DNA from 2 places in the Hominimerdicola alba 7 genome. Region 2 is predicted to be linked to the other one. Evidence: riboswitches for the same ligand, from Rfam matches in the RefSeq annotation. Region 2 holds a riboswitch; the other holds the start of a gene.

Region 1 (11,082 bases), on a different replicon from region 2:
CTAAAATTTGTGTAAACCTCTGAAGTAGTGTATAATAGAAGAGACACTACTTTGGAGGTTTTAATTATGAGCAGAAGACGAAGAAATGAAACAGAAGAGCAGCGAGCAAGAAGAGAGCTAATAAGTGATTTTCTTTCGGCAGCGAATATTCAGAGCATGGACGATATTCAGGAACTTTTCAAGGAGGCACTTGCCGGATTTATGGAAGGTAGCCTTGAATCAGAGCTTGATTCCGAGCTTGGATACGAGCCGTATGACGTTAAGAACAAGGCTACCGACAACAGTCGTAACGGTCACAGCAAGAAAACTCTTCGTACCAGTATGGGTAAGGTTGATATTGAAGTTCCTCGTGACAGAAACGGCGAATTCGAGCCTAAGATACTGCCCAAGAATCAGACAAGCATATCTCAGGATATGGAGAACAAGATCATCTCAATGTATGCCAAAGGTATGTCAACGTCTGATATTGAGGATCATATTCGTGACATTTACGGTCTTGAGATATCCGATACTACTGTCAGCCGCATAACCGATAAAGTGCTTCCCGCAGCCAAGGAATGGCAGCAAAGACCACTTGAAAGCATCTATGCAGTCGTATTTCTTGATGCTATCCACTACCACGTTCGCAGCGAGGGACAGATCATCAAAAAGGCTGTCTACATAGCGATAGGCGTTAATATGGACGGCAGGAAGGACGTTCTCGGTATGTGGGTAGGCGAAAATGAAAGTGCCAAATTCTGGGCAGGCGTTCTGAATAGTCTGCGTAACAGAGGCGTTGATGATATTCTTATCGCCTGCACTGATAACCTGACAGGTTTTTCTCAGGCGATAGAGGCTGTATTTCCGAAAACTGATATCCAGAACTGTATCATTCATCAGCTCAGGAATTCAAGCAAATATGTCTCCTACAAGGATATCAAGGCGCTTATGACCGACCTGAAAAAGGTCTATACTGCCGCCACTGAAGAAGCTGCTCTGGACGCTCTGGACGAATTTGCCGCTGTCTGGGACAGCAAATATCCCAAGATCTCAAAGTCATGGTACGAAAACTGGCCTAATCTCAGCACATATTTCAAGTTCCCGCAGGAGCTTCGGAAGCTGATCTATACCACCAATGCAATCGAAGGATTCAACCGTCAGCTTAGGAAAGTGACCAAAACAAAATCCGTATTTCCTACAGATGACAGCCTTTTCAAGATGCTGTATCTGGCTATGAAGGACATCACGAAAAAGTGGACTGGGCGTCGTCAGGACTGGAGCAGTATCTATGCTCAGCTTGTGATCTATTACGGAGACAGAATACCCGAATAATACTTTTATCTTGACAATCATATAATCATGTGCTAATATGCTGATAAGACCGACTGCTTTCACAATCGGTCTCATCATACACTTTTCTATTGCACTATTTTGCGTTTACACAGAATTTGGGATTGACTCGAAATCCTAGGGCATTCTGACATTTCGATAACGATGAAGTTCTATTATCATGTTATAGAGGAACAGAAAAAGACTGCTATGACAAAGCTTGATGAGATTTATTAAAGTGTGTTGTCTTTAGACATAGTTTGATTTTCCCCTTCTCGATTTATTCTAGTGGGGAATTTTATTTGTATTCTTTATAAAAAGCTTAAAACCTTTTATTGTTTTGTTAATTCTATACCTTATCTTTTGTGAAAATGGTAGAAATTATTCGTCTGATTTTCTAATATAGTTAATAATATTGACAATGAATCAATAAAAAGGTATAATATAATTAATAGTAAAAAAGCAAAACTACTGAAAAGCAGTGACGCAAAGCCAAGGGTCTAAGCCGAAAGGTATGACAGCCGGTTGCCATGCAGTTGTGCATGAAAAATGGTTGACAGTTAAGCAATGCGTTGTCGCATTGCTTTTTTGTTTATGTAAAAAAGGAGGTCGGTCTTATTATGTTGAAGAAAAGGTTTTTTTCATTTGTTTTGACTTCTGCTTTTACTTCTATATACAGCGTCTTCTAAGAAATCAAAGACAGAATAAAAAGACAAGTAAATACAAAGGACGGAGGAATGACTATGAAAAACATCGCAAGATTTATCGCTTTTACAGCAGCTGTTTACCTGACATTTACTGCCTGCGGAACAACAGAAGGTAATCAGACCAAGGAAAAACCGACTAGTGCCGAAACATCGGCTGTTATTACAGAAGCAGCTGAAACTTCTGAAAAGGAAGAAATCGAGACTGAAGCCCCAAAAGAAACGACGTCTGCCAAAATATCCGAAACAGAACCGACACAGGACAGAGTTCACCTTGACTACGGTGATGAGGAAGCATTTGAAGCTGCTCTTAATTCGGGCGATGATCTTAACGGAAAAACTGTAAGTATTATAGCTCAGGAACTTCATCCGGAATCAATATACGGTTACAATATCTGGGCTGGTATTCATCTTAATTTTGTTTCACCGGATGACCCGAATGTTCAAGTCGGTGATGTTCTGACAGTCAGGATAACAAACGCTGAACTTGTCGATCAATCGTGGATAATCAGGTACGATATGGTTGAAAATGCAGTTGAGGACGAATATACAATCACAGCGGAAAATCTTCCCGAAACTAATGAAGAACCCGAAGAAGACACGCCTAATGCTTATGAGAGCAATAAGTATTACGAAATAATCGATGCAGCAAGCTGGATAAATTCTATCGTGAACACGGTGATAGTTCACAAGATACAGGCAAAACAGGATGTTTCGATCTCAGCTTCTCTGATCGCATATTAGGAAGACGGAAGCGTTGTCGGCAAAGGCAGTGATGATATCACGCTGACAAAGGGGCAGGTGAACTATTTTGAATATCACTTTAGCGGAGATATTTCCGGCACGAAGCTTCGTGCTAATGCTACTGCAAAGAGTGACGGGCTTTTCACAGGGGCACGTAATGTGGTAGAACTTGTACAATGTGACACTGCCGGCGAAGAAGTTTTTCTTACTTTCAAACAGACGGCAGACGAGTTGGGCGGTTTTGCAAAATTCAAGCTGCTTCTCTATAAAGACGATCAGATCGTCGGAACTAAAGATGGGCATTTCGATGTTTATGCAAAAAATCTTAATGGCAAAGGAGCTACTGATGTGGCTGATATAACGGTTTATGAAACAGATTTCGACAGGGTCGAAGTTATCATTGAACCATAAATATGGAAAAACAGCACTCGGGATAATTCCGGGTGCTGTTTTATATATCCGTTGGTTGTCAGCTTGGTGTGACGGTTAACGATACTGTAAAGGCGGCAGGCTACCATTAGTTCGTTACGGGACAGCTCCAGCAGTTTATTTGGTATTTTCATTTTACACCTCGATTAATTATTTTTGCAAATAAAAAACGGTAGACAGGTGGTATCTGTCTACCGTTTATTATACAGTATTAAATACTGTATGCCAAGAGTTTTCCTCAATATATTTATCTACAAATTCTTTGAATAGAGCATTGGGAGTTGTATTATTTTTATACGCAAGTTCTTTAAACTTAGCAGCCTTTTCTTTCCGAAGTCTGACTGCTAGATTAGTTAAGTTCTCTTTGCCACATTTGATGTCGGCTTTCTGATGAGCTTCTGAAACAGCCATTGTGTCACCTCCGGTTTAAATAGTCTCTCCTCAACAAGCCTCTAAAATCCACGGCATACCGGCTGGCGATATGAGAAGCGAATATTTATCACTATTTTCCAGAAGCGTAAAAGCATCGCCGCCAGGCGGTCGATGTTCATTGCGATGACGCTGAGAACTATCGATGCTCTTGTTGTGTCTTCTCTTTTTGTGAGCAGCAGACCAAGACCGAATTTGCGCTTTGCAAGACTGAACTTACGCTCCACTTCGATCCTGTCGGTATTATCTTTATATGCTGCCTTCTTTTCAGCCTTGCTGTCGGCGTCATTCTTCGGTCTTCCGAGTTTTTTGCCTGAAATACGTATGCCGTGACCGCTGCAAAACGAGATGTTTTCACGGTTGCGATATATCTGATCAACAAGAACTCGCTCCGGATAATGACCTGTGCGCTGCTTGTAGTTTTCAATTGCTGTTTTCAGAACTGCACTTTCGTTGTAAGCATTAAAGGATAGCTTCTCGATCCTGCACATCCCGGTCTCATCAACTGACAGATCGAGCTTAGCTCCAAACTCAACAGGAGATTTTGCTTTACCTCTTACGATCGGTCGGATGTACGGCTGGCTGATGCTGACAATACGGTCTTCAACAGAATGAGTGTTGCTTTCAAACATATACCGCTGCTGATCGTAAACGGTCATGAGAATATCAAGAAGCTCCTTATCGGAAACGGACAGCACAACGCCGTTGTTTTCGATAAGATTATCGATATATCCAAGGTCACGGCGAATATATTGAAGCTGCTTTTTGATCGCTTTTCTGATCTTTTTCGCACCGCGCTTTCTGCATTTGGCAAGTGCAAGATAGTCTTTTCTTGCCTTTTGATGGTACATTCTCGGTCTGTAAAATCCGTATTTATCGGAGACTCTGCACAGCATATCTTCAAGCTTTTCACGAACTTCATTCAGCAGCTCAATGTCCTGAGGATACTTGATATTCTGCGGCGCACAGGTCGCATCAAGGATCAGTGTGCCAGAGTTTTCAGTTTTTTCTTCGGAATCATTTGCTGGATCTTGCTGATCGGGCTGACCTCCGTTTCCACTCACGTCATCAGAATCGTCATTGTCTTGCTGCGAGTTGTACTCGATGATCATTTCATTGATCTCGTTGAGAACATCCTCCGATAGTCTTTTGCGGAATTCCACGAGAAGCGAAGGTACGAACGGAATCTTATCCTCATATCCGGGCAGCCCGATGAAATACTGGTAGTACGGGTTCTCTCTGATCTGTTCGACGAGTTCTTCGTCCGGATAATGATATTGCTTCTGTATCAACAGCGAACCGAGTGCCATGCGGAGAGGCTTTGCGGGCATACCGGTATGGCTCGGGAACAGCCTGGCATATTCAGCTTCAATTGTTTCCCAAGGGATCATTTCTGCTTTCTTTACCCAGCGGTTATCCGGGTTCATTTGCAAACCAAGCGGTTGATTGAAATCTGTGAATGAAATCTGTTTTTCTTTCTTGAACTTATACATGGCATCCTCCGAAGTGCAAGCTTTTTTCTCGTTTTGATTACTTTTTCTTGCACTTCTATTATACCATATTGGGTTGGATTTGTCGATATTTCGTCGCTTTATTGCTGTGTGAGGAGAGACTAAATAGATTGTTATACGGTGATAGTCACCTCAGATCGTTGATGTCAAATGCTGTGTAGCCCTCATAGTAATAGCTGGTGTCAATGCCTTTCATGAATACTTCACGATCTTCTGTTTTATCTGTAAGGGCATTTTTGAGCAGTATATTTATCTCTGTAGAGCGAATAGGACTTCTCTCCATAGCAAGTAGATAGTCCTCCTTATCTATTAAGCTCCAGTCAACGACTTTTTTCAGTTCGTTCTTGAAAATGTGGTCGAGCCATATCCTTGTTGCTCTTCCGTTTCCCTCACGGAATGGGTGACAGATATTCATCTCAACGTATTTTGCAACGATATCATCAAAAGTTGTTTGCGGCATCTGTTCTACTGTTTTCAATGACTGATCCAGATACATAACAGGTGCAAAACGAAAACTGCCTTTTGCGATATTCACGGTGCGGATCTTTCCTGCAAAGTAGTAAATATCCTCAAAAAGTGTTTTATTGATGAACATGAGTGTATCAATTGTACCTGCCTTTTTTGTGGCAAGCATATTCTGTTCAAATAGTGTAATTGCTTTCTGTTTTGAAATGCGTTCTTCTTCTCTTGCCAGCTCCGCCGAGCTTTGTGCATTTATCTTATTTTCAAGCATTATTGCACCTCTTCGTGATCCGTGAGCAAGGTATTTCCTATTTCTATTATAGTATATCCGAAACAGGAGTGTTTGTCAACCCATTACACATTGTGAGCGTTATCTATGTGCTTACGTATTTCTTCACGCTCTGTCATATCCAGCTTGCCGCGCCTGATAGTCATTTTTATTATTTTTTCGACTTCGCTCAGATTATTGTTTTTATACTCGTTAGTGAACTGTCCTCCCGACAGATATCCTCTGTTTTTATATATTCACGGAGATACTCTGAATAAGCTTCTGATAGGGCAGATAATAATATATGGTGGTATATGATGTGTTGAATGGATATACGTATATTGTATATAGAGCTCATATACAATTTTGTTAAGATACTACAACAACGAAAGATATATTTTGGTAATATTTCGTGAATGGCGGGGTTGACAAGCATGTATATGTCTGATATAATGTATATATCAAATATATACGCATGAAGGTGAGTACTCATTATGGATATAATTATATCAAATTCAACAGGCGAGCCTATATACGAACAGATAGTTTCACAGATAAAGGCTCAGATAATGTCAGGCGAACTGAAGGCAGGGGACGCTCTTCCTTCGATGAGAGCACTGGCGCAGGCGCTTCGCATAAGCGTGATAACCACAAAGCGTGCATACGAAGAACTTGAAAGAGACGGTTTTATCGAATCTTACACAGGCAAGGGCAGCTTTGTAAAAACGCAGAACGCGGAGCTTCTGAAAGAGGAATATCTCAGGAAAGTTGAAGCACTTCTCGGTGAAGCCTGCGATACTGCAAAGATGTGTGATATTTCTCTGGAGGAAATGATCTCCATTGTAGAAATGATATACGGAGGTAACTGATATGAACGACTATGCAAATGCAATAGAGATAAACGGGCTGACCAAAAAATATGACGGCTTCACACTGGACAAGCTTAGCTTTAATGTCCCGAAAGGGAGTATAATGGGATTTATCGGGCAGAACGGTGCGGGAAAATCCACAACGATAAATACGATACTGAATATCGTCAAAGCGGACGAGGGCAGCATTAAAGTCATGGGGCTTGACCACATCAAAGACGAGAACGAGATAAAGCGGAACATCGCAGCGGTGTTCGATGAACTGCCATTCAATGAACAGCTGAACGCTAATGATATCGACTTTATATTTCAGGACTTGTTTGAAAACTGGGATAGTGAAACTTATTTCGGATATCTGGACAGGTTCGCGCTGCCGAGAAAGAAGAAATTTGGGCAATTCTCAAAGGGGATGAAGATGAAACTGCAGATAGCTTCTGCGCTTTCACACGGGGCTAAGCTGCTGATAATGGACGAAGCCACAACAGGTCTTGACCCTGTGGTGCGTAACGAGATACTTGATATATTCCTGGAATATCTTCAGGACGAGGACAACTCTATACTGATGTCATCCCACATAACATCTGACCTTGAAAAGATAGCGGACAGTGTTACATTCATCGACAAGGGAAAGCTTCTGCTGACAGGCTACAAGGACGATATACTTGACAGTCACGGTATTCTCAAATGCACTAAGAAAGACTTTGCCGAGATAGAAAAGTCTGACTTCATCAGCGCAAGACTGACGGATTTCGGGGCTGATGTAATGGTCGCAGACCGTCGTGCCGCTGCAAAGAAGTATTCCGGCATAACGATAGACAAAACTACTCTGGAGGATATAATGCTGTTCTACGTCAGCCGCGGGAAAAAGGAGTGGAGATAATGAACAGAAGATATTTCGCCATGTTCAAACATGATGTGATACTGGCAAAGAAAACGCTGATACTGTCGGCAGTGGGATATATCTCTATGCTGATACTGTCCGTACTGGTATTTATGAGCGCGAAGTACGGCAACCTTGCTAAAAATGCGGCAAAGGATGATGTTATGCCAATATTCAGATCGATGATGATATTTATTGGTATTTCCGCTTCTATGATACCGATGTTATGCTTTGATAACAACACTCTTATCTCGGATATTAAATGCGGCTGGCAGAAATTCACCTACACTTCTCCACTATCCGTAAATGAACAGCTTAGATACAGATATGGCTTGAAAATAGCAGGGTTGCTGTTATCACACGTATTTTCAGCTATACAGATAGGAACGATAGTTATGGCTGACGGCAAGGGGCTTACAAAGACCGATGCGCTTATTACAGTATTTATATACGGGTATTTGTACATAATGGAAATGATTTCGATACCGCTTTATATAAAATTCAAAAACAGCGACAAGGCAGGAATGGCAAGTATGCTGCTTATCATGGTTCTGATGATACCTGTAGTATTCCTGTTCAAGGATAAGGGCGATAAACTTAAAGAAATATCAGAGGTCAACGGCGGCGTGATCAGATTTAACGAGATGGTCGACTTGTTGGGTATTGATTTACCACTTATCGCCGCTGCTACAGCTGTGCTTATGGCGGTATCTCATATAGTATCCTATATGTGTACCAAAAAACTGTTGGAAAAGAAGGTGTGCTGATATGCTGGGACTTATATATAAAGACTTTAAGATATATCGTAACACCTTTCTGTGCCTGCTGTGTGTGCTGCTGTTATCTAAAGGGTTCATAATGCTGCCTGTGGCTGTCGGCACTGAGGAATTCAAGGACGCTATGAACTCAATGCCTGCATTATTCGGTATGATGTGCGCAGGCGGTACGGTGATATCATTCTATATCGCAGGTATGTTCCAGGAGAGTCTTATCTCGGGAGATGAGCAGAAAAAATGGGCGTACTTCATCACTTCAACAGATGACGGCATAAAGCGCATGGTTGGCAGCAAGTATATCATAATACTGATATACTCGATGATGACTGCATTCATGTGCAGCTTTATGAACAAGCTCTGTGCCGATATCATAGGGCAGGATGCGCCCGATAACACCAATCTTATACTTTTGCTTTTCTTTGTACAGCTGATGTGCAGGGGATTCAGTGTACCGTTCTTATTCGCATTCGGTTCAAAGAAAGGCAACACGGTAAGGCTTACAGCTGTTATAACTGTGATAATAGCAGGGCTTATCTACGGGCTTTTCGGTGACCTGAGCATTATAAATCCGGAAAAGATATGGGAAATGCTGATGGATATGATGACAGACCTTTCGCAGAACTGGAAGCTGATGCTGGGACAGGCGATGTTCTTCGTGATAGTAATCGTTATGTATATAGTATCGTATAAGCTGTCTTGCAGATATTATCTGAAAGGGGTGGAGCACTATGACAAGTAATGAAAAAAAGCTGACATTAAAGCGGATAGCCATATTCATAATGCTTTGCTACATCCCCAACTATGTGCTGGAGATAGTTTTTTCAGACCACAATGGCGGAATGACCTCTGCGGCGGCAGGCTTGACGATAATGCTTTATCCTGCTATAGCTAATATCCTCACACGTATCATAACGAAAGAGGGCAAGGGCGAACACTATCTGAAAGCGCATTTCAAAAAGCACAAGGGGATATACATCGCGGCGGCTGTTTCACCGCTGATTATGGGTATCATCAATCTGCTTGTTTGCCATTTCGTATTGGACAGCCAAACCGATATGGGTGATATGCTGAACCAGAACCTGTACGGGTCGGGTTTAAGGACGCTGATACCACTCATACTTTTATCATATATGGTTTGTATACCATTCATCGTAATGGGATTTGGTGAGGAATTCGGGTGGAGGGCTTACCTTACACCTAAGCTTGAAAAGTTCATGCCGAGATTTCCTGCCTGCTGTATCACAGGCGTGATATGGGCAGTATGGCACGCGCCGCTTATATGGTACGGGTACGATTTCGGCAGGGATTACCCCGGATTCCCTTATGTGGGAGTTATCGCCATGTGTGCGGTATGCATACCCCTAAGTTATGTACTGACATGGATGACAGAGAAAACGAAGTCGGTATACCCTGCGGCTATATGTCACATGGTGATAGATAATGTGATGAACATACCGGCGCTGACGATGATATCTGAAAAGACAATAAAAGACAATTCTCTGCTTTTCGGTATACTTGCGCTGGGACTTGTGCCTGCTGCAGCAACTATAGGGATAATGATAGCTGAAAAGATCAAGTCTGAAAAAGCGGCATAAAACAAAAGTCACTTAAAAGCCAAAAGACATAGAGGTGCTATTGCAGCTTGTATCCACTTAACTTTTCTTGCGGTATCACGACTACCACCGGCAGGTCTATCGATCCGATAGACATTATAATTTGCACAAAATATTCGCAAAATATCCGAAGATTTTTAATTGTGTAAAAATTGAATTTTTTTGCCATATTGAATGACCTGAGCGGTTAGTGAAGTTTGGCATCAACAAAAAATGACCATTTTTCAGGGCTTTATGCAGATACATCATTATATGATGCGTGATAATTGGTCAACGTTGAAAAATCGGGCAAAATGTGGTATAATAATACAGTGATATTCTGATAAGCTGCGGTTGATATCAGCCGCAGCTTGTTCATGGTATGGAGATGTTAAAATGAATAAAAATATGGATATGCTTCACGGAACCATCGGTGACAAACTGATGACCTTTGCACTTCCGTTGGCTGCAACCGGTATTTTGCAGCAGCTTTTCAATGCAGCGGATATCGCGGTGGTAGGGCGCTGTGTCGGGAAAAATGCGATGGCAGCTGTGGGCAGCAACACCCCTGTAACAGCGCTGATACTCAGCCTTTTCACAGGTATCTCGATAGGTGCGAATGTCGTGATATCAACGCTTATCGGTCAGCGGAAACCAGAAAAAGTCAACAAAGCGGTACACACCGCACTGCTGTTTGCATTTGTGGGCGGTGTGATATTTGCATTGATATGTGAACTTCTGTCGCGGCAGATCCTCAGCCGTATGTCGATACCCGATGAAGTATTCAGCATGGCGCTGCTATACTTCCGTGTTTATGTGGCAGGAATGCCCGTAATACTTTTGTACGACTTTGCCTCGGCGGTATTCCGAAGTCACGGCAATACCCGCACACCGCTGATATGTCTGCTGACATCGGGTGTAATAAACGTTCTGCTTAACCTGTTTTTCGTGCTGGTGCTGGATATGACGGTCAACGGCGTGGCGCTGGCAACTGTTATATCAAACCTGATAAGTTCGGTACTGCTGATATATTTTCTCATACGTGAAAACTCGGAGATACATTTCTCTTTTAAAAAACTCGGTATCGACAAAAAGCAGCTTAGCATGATG
Region 2 (11,082 bases):
ACGTGCTTCTTTGATCGGCTTTATCTCTGTTCTGGATTTGTATACATACGGCGAATCGATGATGTTTGCTTTATTTATCATAGTAAGCACAGGATTAATCCAGTCATTTTGATATACCACAGCAACACCACTGGGGAGTTTCGCTATCTCATTTACCTGATCCTCGGTCAATCCGACAGAGCGTCCAACAGCTTCCCTGTCATTTGCTTCCGGTGTTCTCAGAACTATCTTTGTGTTTGTATTCTTTATGGCTGCAATATCTACCGATGAAGGCGACTGATCAACGATTATAAAGCCTTCACCATATGTTCTTATTTCAGCTATAGTGTTTGTAAGCATTTCAACGGATTTTCCGATCAATTCTGATGAACCGCCATTACCCGTATTTTTAAGTAAGTTGTGTGCTTCTTCTAGGACAGTTATGTGCTTAAGTCCGTTATTATTTTCTGTTTTCCTGTCAACACGATATTCATTCAGGATATATACGATCAGTCCCATGAGAAGTGCTTTTGTTTCAGTTGATTTCACTCTTGATATGTCTATTATACAGTTATTATCAAACAGTTTATAATACGGGGTCTGATCTGTCGTGAAAATATATTTGTTTAATCCTACCGTAAGCGATTTTACTCTTGTCAGCAACGCACCTCTGTAATTTGATTTTATATCAGAAGCATAATCCGAATTATCTATTAACATCCCGAGCTGTTCGGAAAGAATTTCAAAGTCCGGATATTCCGCAACATCTCCTTCAAAAGTTGAAGAGCCAAGATCCCAACCTACAGCTTCGTAGGAGCGAAGTATAGCATCCTTAAAAAACGCAGGCATTGCATCATACATCGGCCAGCATACTCCGAATATTTCCACCAGACCGTCAACATGCTCTAGTACATGGATAGATTCAGGGAATCGGAACGGATTAAGATTTATAAGATCTGATATTTTGGGATTAGTAGAATATACATTAACATCATCCCAGTTTCCAAAAACATCTTTGTATTCACCTTTAGCAGGTTCGATAACAAGAAAAGGTATTTCATCCTGATGCAGCTCTGCCAGCATCTGATAGACGGCATTGCTTTTTCCCGAACCGGTCGAACCGGTAATGAATGTATGCATATTAAGGCTTCTGTTATCAAGCTCAACTTTTTTCTCTGTTATCTGTCCGAGATCAAATACTCTGCCAAGTAACATAGTATCATCAGATTGGTCTTCTTCGCTTTTTGAAAATAATCTATATGAATTAACTTCTTTTCCGAATTCTGCGTGTTCAATTACCGGTAGTCCGGGAACCGTAGTCCTTGGAAGTCCCAGGTGCAAGCCCAGATCCTTTCCACTAACTGATGTGGCTGCATTCACAAGTACATTTCCTCCATACACAAAGCGAGGATGCATAAATCTGGAAAGGTACATCGTCAGATCTGAAAAATTCCCCACAGTCTGCGGATTATTTCTTCTCCACGAATTTATAGCTGAAACTTCTCTTCCTGATTTTTCACCATTCATAAGTGACCGATAATTGCTGGCAGCAATTTCAGCAGCTGACATATCATCAGAGATAAAATAACCTGCTGTGTCCCACATACCGTAACTGTCAAATTCATCAGTTCTTTTAAGATTTTCATCGATAAGCGCCATAAGATCAACGACTGTCTTATTCTCTGTTGTGGACATAACCGAGTTTGATGTTGTGGTCGTTACCTGTTCATTCGGAGCAAGGGAGTTGATAAAACCATTAAGCTGACCTGAGATCTGTCCGCCAAACATTGCTCCTGTACTCAATCCTCCTGCCTTACCAATAGCTGCAGCTCCACCTATGGCACCACCTACAACACCGGCAATTGATAATACAGCACCCGTTATCATAGCAGCCTTCTGTTTTCCGTTCATTTCAGCAAAAGATCTGGAATGTGAAGATGAATCAGTTGTACTGTCAGTATACTGAACTCTTGCCAACGGTGATAGCTTGGTATACAGATCCTGATAACTTTTTCTCAGCATCTGAACCGTCTGCGGAGACTGATTTTGTGCGATTATAATACCTGTGTATTGTCTGCCATACATTGCAAGAGCCAGTTTTTCCAAGCCCTGAACAAACTGTTCATTTGCCTGTTCCGTATTTTTACAATTTCCAACAACACTTACCGATGCAATATTGTTCTGATCTAATATTTTTCTTGACAGTTTTCCAATGCTCGTCCTGTCTTCGCTAACTATTTTAACTCCGGGGAAATTTCCGATAAGTGTATTTTTCAGTGTATCACCAAGCGTCACCATTGAACGCTTTTCAGGATCATCATCTGATGTATTGCTCCTTACCCCGAGATAAAAATTTGTTTCATTACCATCAGAATCAATTATTATGAAAACCGATGCGTTATATGTAGATAATGTATTAAAGACCGTAGTAAATTTATTAGTAACAGACTCGCCCTTACGATAAACCATCTCTGTGATCCTATAAATACGAATATTATTTATTAGTTCATTTTCAAGAGAAGGTAGATCTCCAGCCGGAGCGATCTCCATTTCATTAAGTCGTGCCAGATATTTTTTTCTTATACCCTCATCTATTATCTCAAGACGATTATCTATCGTCATTTCTTCGGTCGATGTCATCACATCAGAGTTATAGGTAGCTATTTCGTCCATCTTTGTTTACCCCCTTTCGATCAGATGAAGTTTATCATTTATCTGAGAAAGCCAATCCATATCATTCTGCAAAAGCTGTTCATCTTGCGAAAGCTGTTTTGAGACGATCTGCTTTTCTTCAGTCTTTTGCTTTATTATCTGATGTATACGATTATGATAAACATTTGCAAGAACAGCATAATACTTTGTAAGAGTTTCTGTCCAGTTATCGACAACTCTCTGACAAATAGGACCATATTCTTCCACTGCCAGTGTTCTCCACGCTTCATATGTATATGTTACTTCCATTACCTTATCATTATTAGCATCAGCATTGTTTTTCAACCTATCGAAAAGTGATGCCTTGCGAACTATATATTGTTCTGTTTTGATATCCATAAACTTTTCTGTAAGTGATGGAGTAATATACTCCTTTGCTTCGTAATTGAAATCCACAGTTGGTTCAAAATCCGGGTCCATTTTTGTATCAGAAAACCATTTTCCGAATAGTTGATCGATCTCTGCGCTTTTTGCCACAGAAGCACTATCTATTTCCGCTACAAATTCAGAATAAAATTTATCAAGCATCGTATTAAATTCTGTAGCCATTGCAATTGCTTCATCCATATTAGTAGTCTTTGTCTTTTTCTTTCTCCACTCGGAAATTTTGAAGAAAAATGATTTCATTGAAGATACATATTCCGTAGGTATGATCAGATTATCACGCTGATTGAAAAGATCATCAGCGTTTTTTAGAGTATTTATATCGTTTTCAAGTGAATCGATCTTCCTATGTATACCTGAATTTACTATCTTACTCTTTTCATTCTCCTCATCTACATCCGCCTGTAACTTACTGATAGTACCTTTTAAAATCCCAAGAACTTTTGTAATGTATTCAGTAAGCGGATATACTTCAAAATAATCGCTTATGACCGCATCATTAACATCATTTATGATATTTGGGGTATGTATCCCAAGATCAGAGATTATCCTTTCGATCTGAGGTCTGTTTAATTCAGCACTAATGCAGAAAAAGAGTTGTCTGCTGCTTATATCATCACGGCATATTATTGATCTTAGGTCTCTTTTGTTGCGATTTAGATCGTGAGAATCTATAAACATTACTATTGGTGTATTCGTAAGATCTGTGGTTGTCAGTTCATTAACATTATCTATATTTTCAATATCTATTTTCTCGTCACAAAGTGAAATAGAGGATATTTTGTTTCCATTTATCGTTATAAATGAATATGGACTATCGAGTACCTCTTTATTATCATCTTTAAAAGCCTTATAATCAAATCTACGATTGGGATGCGCATCCAACCATGAAAAAACATCATAAATACGTTTGTTTTTTATAACTGGTTCTTCTAGCTCGTTTTTATAAAAGAATGCGACTTCGTTATCTGTTACCCCTGCTTTTCTAAATGAAGATTTTATTAGTTCGTAATCCGACTCTGTACCTGAAAAATAAAAATCAAATCCATAACCGTTCATCTCATCACGAAATACCTGAGGGAGTAATTCGACCCATTCCTGAAGTTTTTTATCACGATATTTTTCTATAATACTATTTATTTTAGGTGGCTGATCATTGAATTTCACTACTGTTTCCATTAAGTATGGATTATAGCTTAATTCTGTTTTTACCATAGTTGATCACTCCTTTAATAAAAATAAAAGGCAACGCCAAAAGCATTGCCTTAATCAGCTATAAACCAAAAATCTATGCAACCGGCTGTCATACTCTTCGAGCTTAGACCCTTAGCTTTGCGTCACTGCCTTTCAGCAATTTTGCCTTTGTGATATAATATATTTTTATTATATACCATGTACTTGTAATTGTCAATGAATCTGTACGTATCCTGCTTATTTAAAGATATATTTGGTATTACACACAAATTATCCATTTATAATATTGCACTTTGATGAAAGGCCATTTTACATTCTTGTTTTAGTAATTGGGCTTATATAGACGATTGTCTAGTCCAAACGGCTTCTTTTCTGTGATTTCTCCCGGATCTAACTTCTCATAATGCTCTTCACACATATACATCTTCGCATCGATGTTGTCGATGTAGTGCAAAACAAATGCTTCTGGAATAGCCGGACAGGATACTGTCCCCCACTCCTGCGTACCGTGGTGCGAAAGTATCATGTGGATCAAAAGCTGAACTTTTTCTTTGTTGTAGTTTCCGTCCGACGCAAAGCCTTTGATAAGCGAAGCTCCCATATATAAGTGACCTAACAGCACTCCGCTTGCCGTAAACTCAGCATCACCGCTGATCGAGGTCTTATATTCCCATACTTTGCCTATATCGTGCAGGGCTGTACCACAGAGAAGCAGCTCACGGTCAAGGTTCGTATATACTCCACAGAGTGCATCGGCAGCCTTGACCATACGATAAGAGTGGTACAGCAGACCACCCCTGAGATTGTGATGCATAGATACAGCGGCCGAGGAAGTCATAAAACTATCTTTATACTTTGTCAGTATCTTCAACGTAAGATCGGACAACGGCGTATATTTGCCATCATAGTCGTTTGAAGAGCTTTCGATCAGACTGCATATTTCGGTATACATCAGGTCTAAGTCCACGGGTGGGAGCTTAGTGAAGTCATTGACCGTAAGTGTGCTGTCTGCTGTCGGTCTGATCTGCACTATTTTGAAGCTCTTTGATCCCTGATACTCAGAAACAGATATCTCTGCATCAGCTATCGTGTCCTGCCTGATACCGAGAGACGCAAGACTCTCTTCCGAGGTATCGAACATCATAGCCGTGACTTCCGAAAAGCCGTCTTTCAGCGATACTCTCACAAATTTATTGCCGTTTCGTGCGGTATTTTCCTCGATTGCAGACACCAATACAGGACGGTTGATCGTGCTGCCGATCTGAGCATCGGAGAATTTTATATACTGTTCCTTATCCATAGAAGTTCCTTTCTTAGTATTAGAATGTCACACCTGAAAAAGCGATCAGGTTATTGATGTACTTGACAAAACTCCTCAAATTTGGAGGAAAATCGTTGCAGCCGTAATGTTCAAGTACGCTGCCGTTATCAAGAGTGACCTTTACTGACCATTGTGTTCCGTCATCAATATCACCATTGATATATTCCTTATTCCAATCATCTATACGGTACTTTAAGAATACATCGCTGATGAATTCATTCCATTCGCCTATCCTTATCTCTTTTGTTATGTCATCAACCTTGCCCTCACGAAGTAGAGAAGGACTAACCGTCAGTACGGCATGATCGTTCTCTTTTTTGATAGTCACTTCAACGTAACCGCCAAGGAAACTGCCACATGAGCAGTGAAACGAAATAGCGGATAGAATGTGATTATTATCGGACATAAGTCCGGCATTATACTTTTCTTCCATTCGTTATCACCACGCATAAATTCTATAAATACTCACTTTATATGATATCACAAATAGCCAATTTTGTCAACAATTTTTGACACGATTTCTAGCATAATAAACAATCGATTTAATTCCATTTTTCACAAGAATTCACGATCAACTCAAAGCTAACCACTCTGATTTATTTTCAATCTGCAAAAGTAGATTGATAATTGAAAAAACATCTGATAATGACATAGAGTGTGTCACGCGTGACACAACAAAGATACAATCTAAAATAATGGATATGCTTAAAGCTTATCTTTCATACTGTTAGAAAAATAAAGCTTGAAATATACCTGAATATATGCTATAATAAGTACAGTAAAATAATTTCTTTAAGAATAGTATGGCGCGAATGATAGATTCACATGATAATGCTGGTTGATTCGCACTATATTTCGGGCGACTCGGCGTCCGTAAATCGATGAAGTATTCGTAAGACCATAGCAATGTGGCTGTAACAACGCTCGATAAGGTTTAAACAATACATATTAAATCCGTGTATTCGATTTATTTGTATGTTTTTTGCAGATGAAATCTGCACAGTACAAGTAGATTGCGAGAGTTAAGTAACAGAATTATATTCCAGTTTATTACAATTGCGAACCTAAAAAAATTATAACAGCATGGAGTGTGTCACGCATGACACAACAAAGCATCTAAAATTTATCTTTTATACTATTAGTTTTTTTGAATTATAGCTGCATATATGTTATAATAAGTACATAGAATCATTTTCTCTGAATAGTGCGAAAGATAAGCTCACATTAAAACGCTGGGAAATTCGCACTTTATTTCGGGCGGCTCGGCGTCCGTAAATCGATTGAAGTATTCGTCAGTCTACAAATCTGTAGCCGAAATAACTCTCGATAGGGTTTAAACAATACACATTCAATCCGTGTATTCAGTTATATTTGTATATTTTTGCGGATGCAATCTGCGCAGTACAAATAGGCTGCGAGCTTATGTGAACTTGAAAGAACTGCAATTCGGCTTGGATGCAATCTGCACAGGCAAATGAATTGCTAGAAATGAATCCGATCAGATACAACCTCTAGAACTGAATAATTCTTCTAAACAACAAAGGTCCCACCGTTTAAACTTCGGTAGGACCTCTTTTTTCTTATATTTGTATTTGACGCATAACTTTGACCATTGCCATTGGATCAGTTTGCATCACGCGGCCTACTGTACCAGCAGACAACTACATCACTGCCGTATACCGCATCTAGGAGTGTGGGATCAAATCCGGATTCTTCGCAGTAAGTCGGATATTCCTCGATGTCTATCATCTTTGAACGCAGTTGACCACCGTCCGGCGCATACAGTTTATAATGGGCAAAAAGGTTTTCACGATCAACCTCCAGATACACACAGCTCTGACCGAATACGCCTGCATAGCTGTGATCGTCCGGCAGTGCAAGATTGCCGGTCAGCGCGATGCCGTTCTCATTCACAAAGATGCGCAAATACGCTTCACCGTGTGCTTTGTCGGTGCGACAGATGCCGCCGGGATACTGATACGAAACCGGTTCATATTCCTCCGTATCCAGATTCTGAGGAAGAAGCCAGACAGTCTTCGGACCGTAGACCTTCGCTAAAAAAACATCTAGTTTTTCAATGATCTGCTCCGTTGTCAGCCTGTCCGGATTCTGATACAAATATGCAAACTGTTCTGATTCAAACAACGTCCGCAATGACAGACTGATCAGTGGGCCGGGGGGACAAATCCTCTTGGTGAAAAAGAGCGTAGTGCAGCCGGTGCCGGTCAGTGCGGCTTCGCGAAATGTGTCTTCATTTGTTTCTGCGGATTCCAGAAGCCCCGACAGTGCGGTGCGCGGCAGTGTACCCCATTGCGCTTCGGCAAAGATATTTGGTTGGAGAATCGCTTTTTCTATATCCTGCTTCGCGACGGAGATGTGGATGAGGGGCTCACCGACACAGGCGGCAAGCTGCTTAGGATAGAGCATGTTGCTGAAGAGCAGGAGACTATTGTCGGTCTCCAAGATGCGGATATAATTCCCGGTTTCTTTTTCGGTATGCTCCCAAGCAGATGACATTTCTAGCACTATTCTTTTCGCAAGTGCTGTGGCATCCGGCTTTTCGGTCATGCTAAGGATATTCCCGGAATAGAGCTCGATGCGTTCGACCTCAGGCACCTGCGCTTTTTTAAAATACAGCACAGCGCATCCTGCTTCAATGTTCTCTGTCATCAAGGTGATATCCAGATTCAAACAGGTTCCGAGAGCAGCAAGTCCGTCCTCTGCAAAGACATCGTCACCTTCGCAGATCTCTTTGAGTTGCGCCGCGTTCACACAATCCGGGAACTGTGCGGCAAACTGCCGATAATCGCTGTGTGTTCTGCCGCCGTAGGGCTCGCCGATCGCTATGCGGCAGGACTTCTTCCGGTTCGCTACTTGAAGCGATAGTTCCGCAAAATCGCTGTCAACAAGCTCTGCTGTGATAACCGGTTCCTGAAAAGCACCGACTGCAATTGCTGCGCAGCGTTTAAGCGCGGTATGATTCTCTTTCTCCGGAGAGACTGCAAACCACTGTCCGCTTGCTGAAAAACGAAGACGTAGAGCAGTATATGCGTCGGATGCCTCTGCTTCCACAAAACCCTGCGCGGTCATGTATCTGCGAAGAATATCAGCTAGCTTCTCCGAAGAAAGCTGCTGCGGATTTTGAACAAAGATGCAGGATGCAGAAAGTCCCATGAGTGAATACTCCTTTTAGTAGTTTATTTGTCGAATTATAGTATGCCTTAACAGAAAAAAACTCAGAGAGCTGTTTCAAATAGCAAATAACATATCTACATTAGTAGATATTAGGGCTCTCTAAGTTATCTTCATTTATTTTATCATAACAATGATCAAAAGTCAATAGACCATTATCCCCTTTTCAATCAGTAAGACTTCCCTTTCAAACTGTAAGATTCCATTGATTTTGCATACGACTGAGTGATCGCAGTTATTATCGGAAGCTTATATTATGAAACGAAAACATATAATAGAAAACTCACACAAAAACAATAACAGTGGCTGTATACAAATGCTATACTGATGCAGTTTTTAGCTATATATCCGGTTTTGCGATTTCTTCTTTTGCTTTATCAACTATATCATCCGGAAAACCTATAGCGCTTAAAAGTTTTATAGCATTGCTTGAATCGTTGATACCGTTGTGTAATGTGTAATCAAACATGATGTCATCCGAGTCAATGACTTCCGAGAAATAGTAATTGGCAAAGATCTTATCAAATGCTTTTGCAAGTTCCAGATCATGGGTCGCCACCAAGAGCATACATCGTTTATCTGTAAAATAATTCAGTATCGCTTTTGAAGCTGCTATTCGTTCCCTGGTGTTAGTACCTTTAAGTATCTCGTCTATTGCAAGAAACAGCAGTCTGTCTTCTTGACAGAGCTCAATCATTCTCTTCAGATACTTTATTTCACGGATATAATAGCTTTCGCCTGATAAAATATCATCTCTCACAGCCATTGATGTGATCACACCGCATTTGGGTACAGAAGCGCTTTCGGAAGTGCAGGTATGTATGGTCTGACCAAGAATAAGGTTTATTGCTGTGGATTTGATAAATGTGGATTTACCGGAAGCATTAGAGCCTGTGATTATTATATTGCGATCATATTCAATATCATTCGGTATCGCATTTGATATAGCAGGATGAACTAATCCGACGAACGAAAAACTGTCATTATCTGCTGTTTTAGGAATACAGTATGTCGCCGCACTTTTTCTGTACGAAGCTATTGATACACTACAGTCTATCTCACCGATAAACTTGTATATACGCATACATTCCGACTTTTTTTCAATAAGTTCAGATATGATCTTATCGTACATGATAAAGTCGATCATGAGTGGACCGAGTAAATATGACATCATCATACTGACCTCATCTTTATTATCGGTAGCATTCTTCTGTTCGAGAAAAGTCGATCTTTTTGCGGTGTTTTTCAATGTGTTCAGATCTTCTGATATCTCATTGCTGAATTCCGGAACAAGCTCAGCCAGCGAAAATGATGTATTCAGCATTTTCCCTAAATTGAATACAGACTTTACTTTTATGTCCATTTTTTCCTTTTTTATCGTGTGGATGATCATATTTATAAGATAAACAGCTATGCACATTCCGATAAAAACTGGTTTTCTTATTATAATGGCAGCTGCTATCGATATCATAAGCAGATATGACAGCGCATAATAAAACTTACTATTTTTCAGTTTGTGCTTGGATATGTTTTCTATCAGTATCGGCATATCGTAGTTCACATACGATTTGCCTAGAAAATATAGCTTTTCCCTGACTTCGAATCTTTTGTCTTCGTTAGTACCAAAGAAAGATATTTTTTCTTCAAGCTGCTTCAGGTTGCTTTCTGTTTTTGAAAGATCATGCAGCTTTGAGTACAGACATTGCTCCCCGATATAACTGTCCGTGTGGTTAACAAGGGCAAAAATATTATCCATGCTAAGATCTTCCCAAGTGATATCATCAACAATCTCATGTTCAGCTATACTTTTCTTGTCCATCAGATAAAGAGTTTCAATGTTGCCAAGTCTGTAGAACTGCTCCTCAGTATCATCACGAGGCACGCCAAAGGAAGATCTTATGTAGTCAAGGATACGTTTTTGCCGTTTTTTATCTTGAACGATAGTTATCACAATAACAGTAACTATCATCAGCGATATCAATATCAAATATTCCATTTTGTTATCTCCAAATTTTGTATTATTTCTATTTCATTATAATTATAGCATATATATTCTATTACTTGGTTATCCCTTTAACACACCACAAATAAAAGAAATAATAACATGAATAGCAAGAGGCGTATCTTTAGTGGTGAGGCGTTGCCCCTACGAAAAGATTTAGTCTCTTTTTTTACCTAAGTATTATTATATCATGCAAATTATAAAAATGCAATACCAACGTCCTGAAAGCACTCGAAAATACAAGCAGTCTCTCTTCTATTAAAGCGATCAAAGACTGTCTTTTATCTTTTCAATCAGT

What was found. A riboswitch is a leader RNA that binds a small molecule or an ion and turns the genes downstream of it on or off. The one in region 2 is predicted to bind cyclic di-GMP.
Region 1: linked by a shared signal. The riboswitch ahead of RUMAL_RS20635 (hypothetical protein) and the one ahead of RUMAL_RS17690 (hypothetical protein) in region 2 are both predicted to bind cyclic di-GMP.

Annotation. Positions count from the first base shown of each region.
Region 1 covers NC_014833.1:1,555,642-1,566,723, forward strand. The annotation lists gene RUMAL_RS06880 (IS256 family transposase) at 67-1,311, shown strand; cyclic di-GMP riboswitch class I at 1,760-1,841, shown strand; gene RUMAL_RS20635 (hypothetical protein) at 2,052-2,756, shown strand; gene RUMAL_RS06890 (hypothetical protein) at 2,814-3,167, shown strand; gene RUMAL_RS06895 (hypothetical protein) at 3,387-3,596, opposite strand; gene RUMAL_RS06900 (IS5 family transposase) at 3,638-5,107, opposite strand; gene fic (protein adenylyltransferase Fic) at 5,253-5,858, opposite strand; gene RUMAL_RS06910 (GntR family transcriptional regulator) at 6,350-6,724, shown strand; gene RUMAL_RS06915 (ABC transporter ATP-binding protein) at 6,726-7,604, shown strand; gene RUMAL_RS06920 (ABC-2 transporter permease) at 7,604-8,371, shown strand; gene RUMAL_RS06925 (ABC-2 transporter permease) at 8,373-9,119, shown strand; gene RUMAL_RS06930 (CPBP family intramembrane glutamic endopeptidase) at 9,109-9,975, shown strand; gene RUMAL_RS06935 (MATE family efflux transporter) at 10,369-11,082, shown strand, end outside.
Region 2 covers NC_014824.1:208,467-219,548, forward strand. The annotation lists gene RUMAL_RS17685 (ATP-binding protein) at 1-2,652, opposite strand, end outside; gene RUMAL_RS17690 (hypothetical protein) at 2,659-4,290, opposite strand; cyclic di-GMP riboswitch class I at 4,364-4,446, opposite strand; gene RUMAL_RS21020 (3'-5' exoribonuclease YhaM family protein) at 4,592-5,569, opposite strand; gene RUMAL_RS17700 (hypothetical protein) at 5,589-6,023, opposite strand; gene RUMAL_RS17705 (hypothetical protein) at 7,214-8,764, opposite strand; gene RUMAL_RS17710 (MutS-related protein) at 9,123-10,778, opposite strand.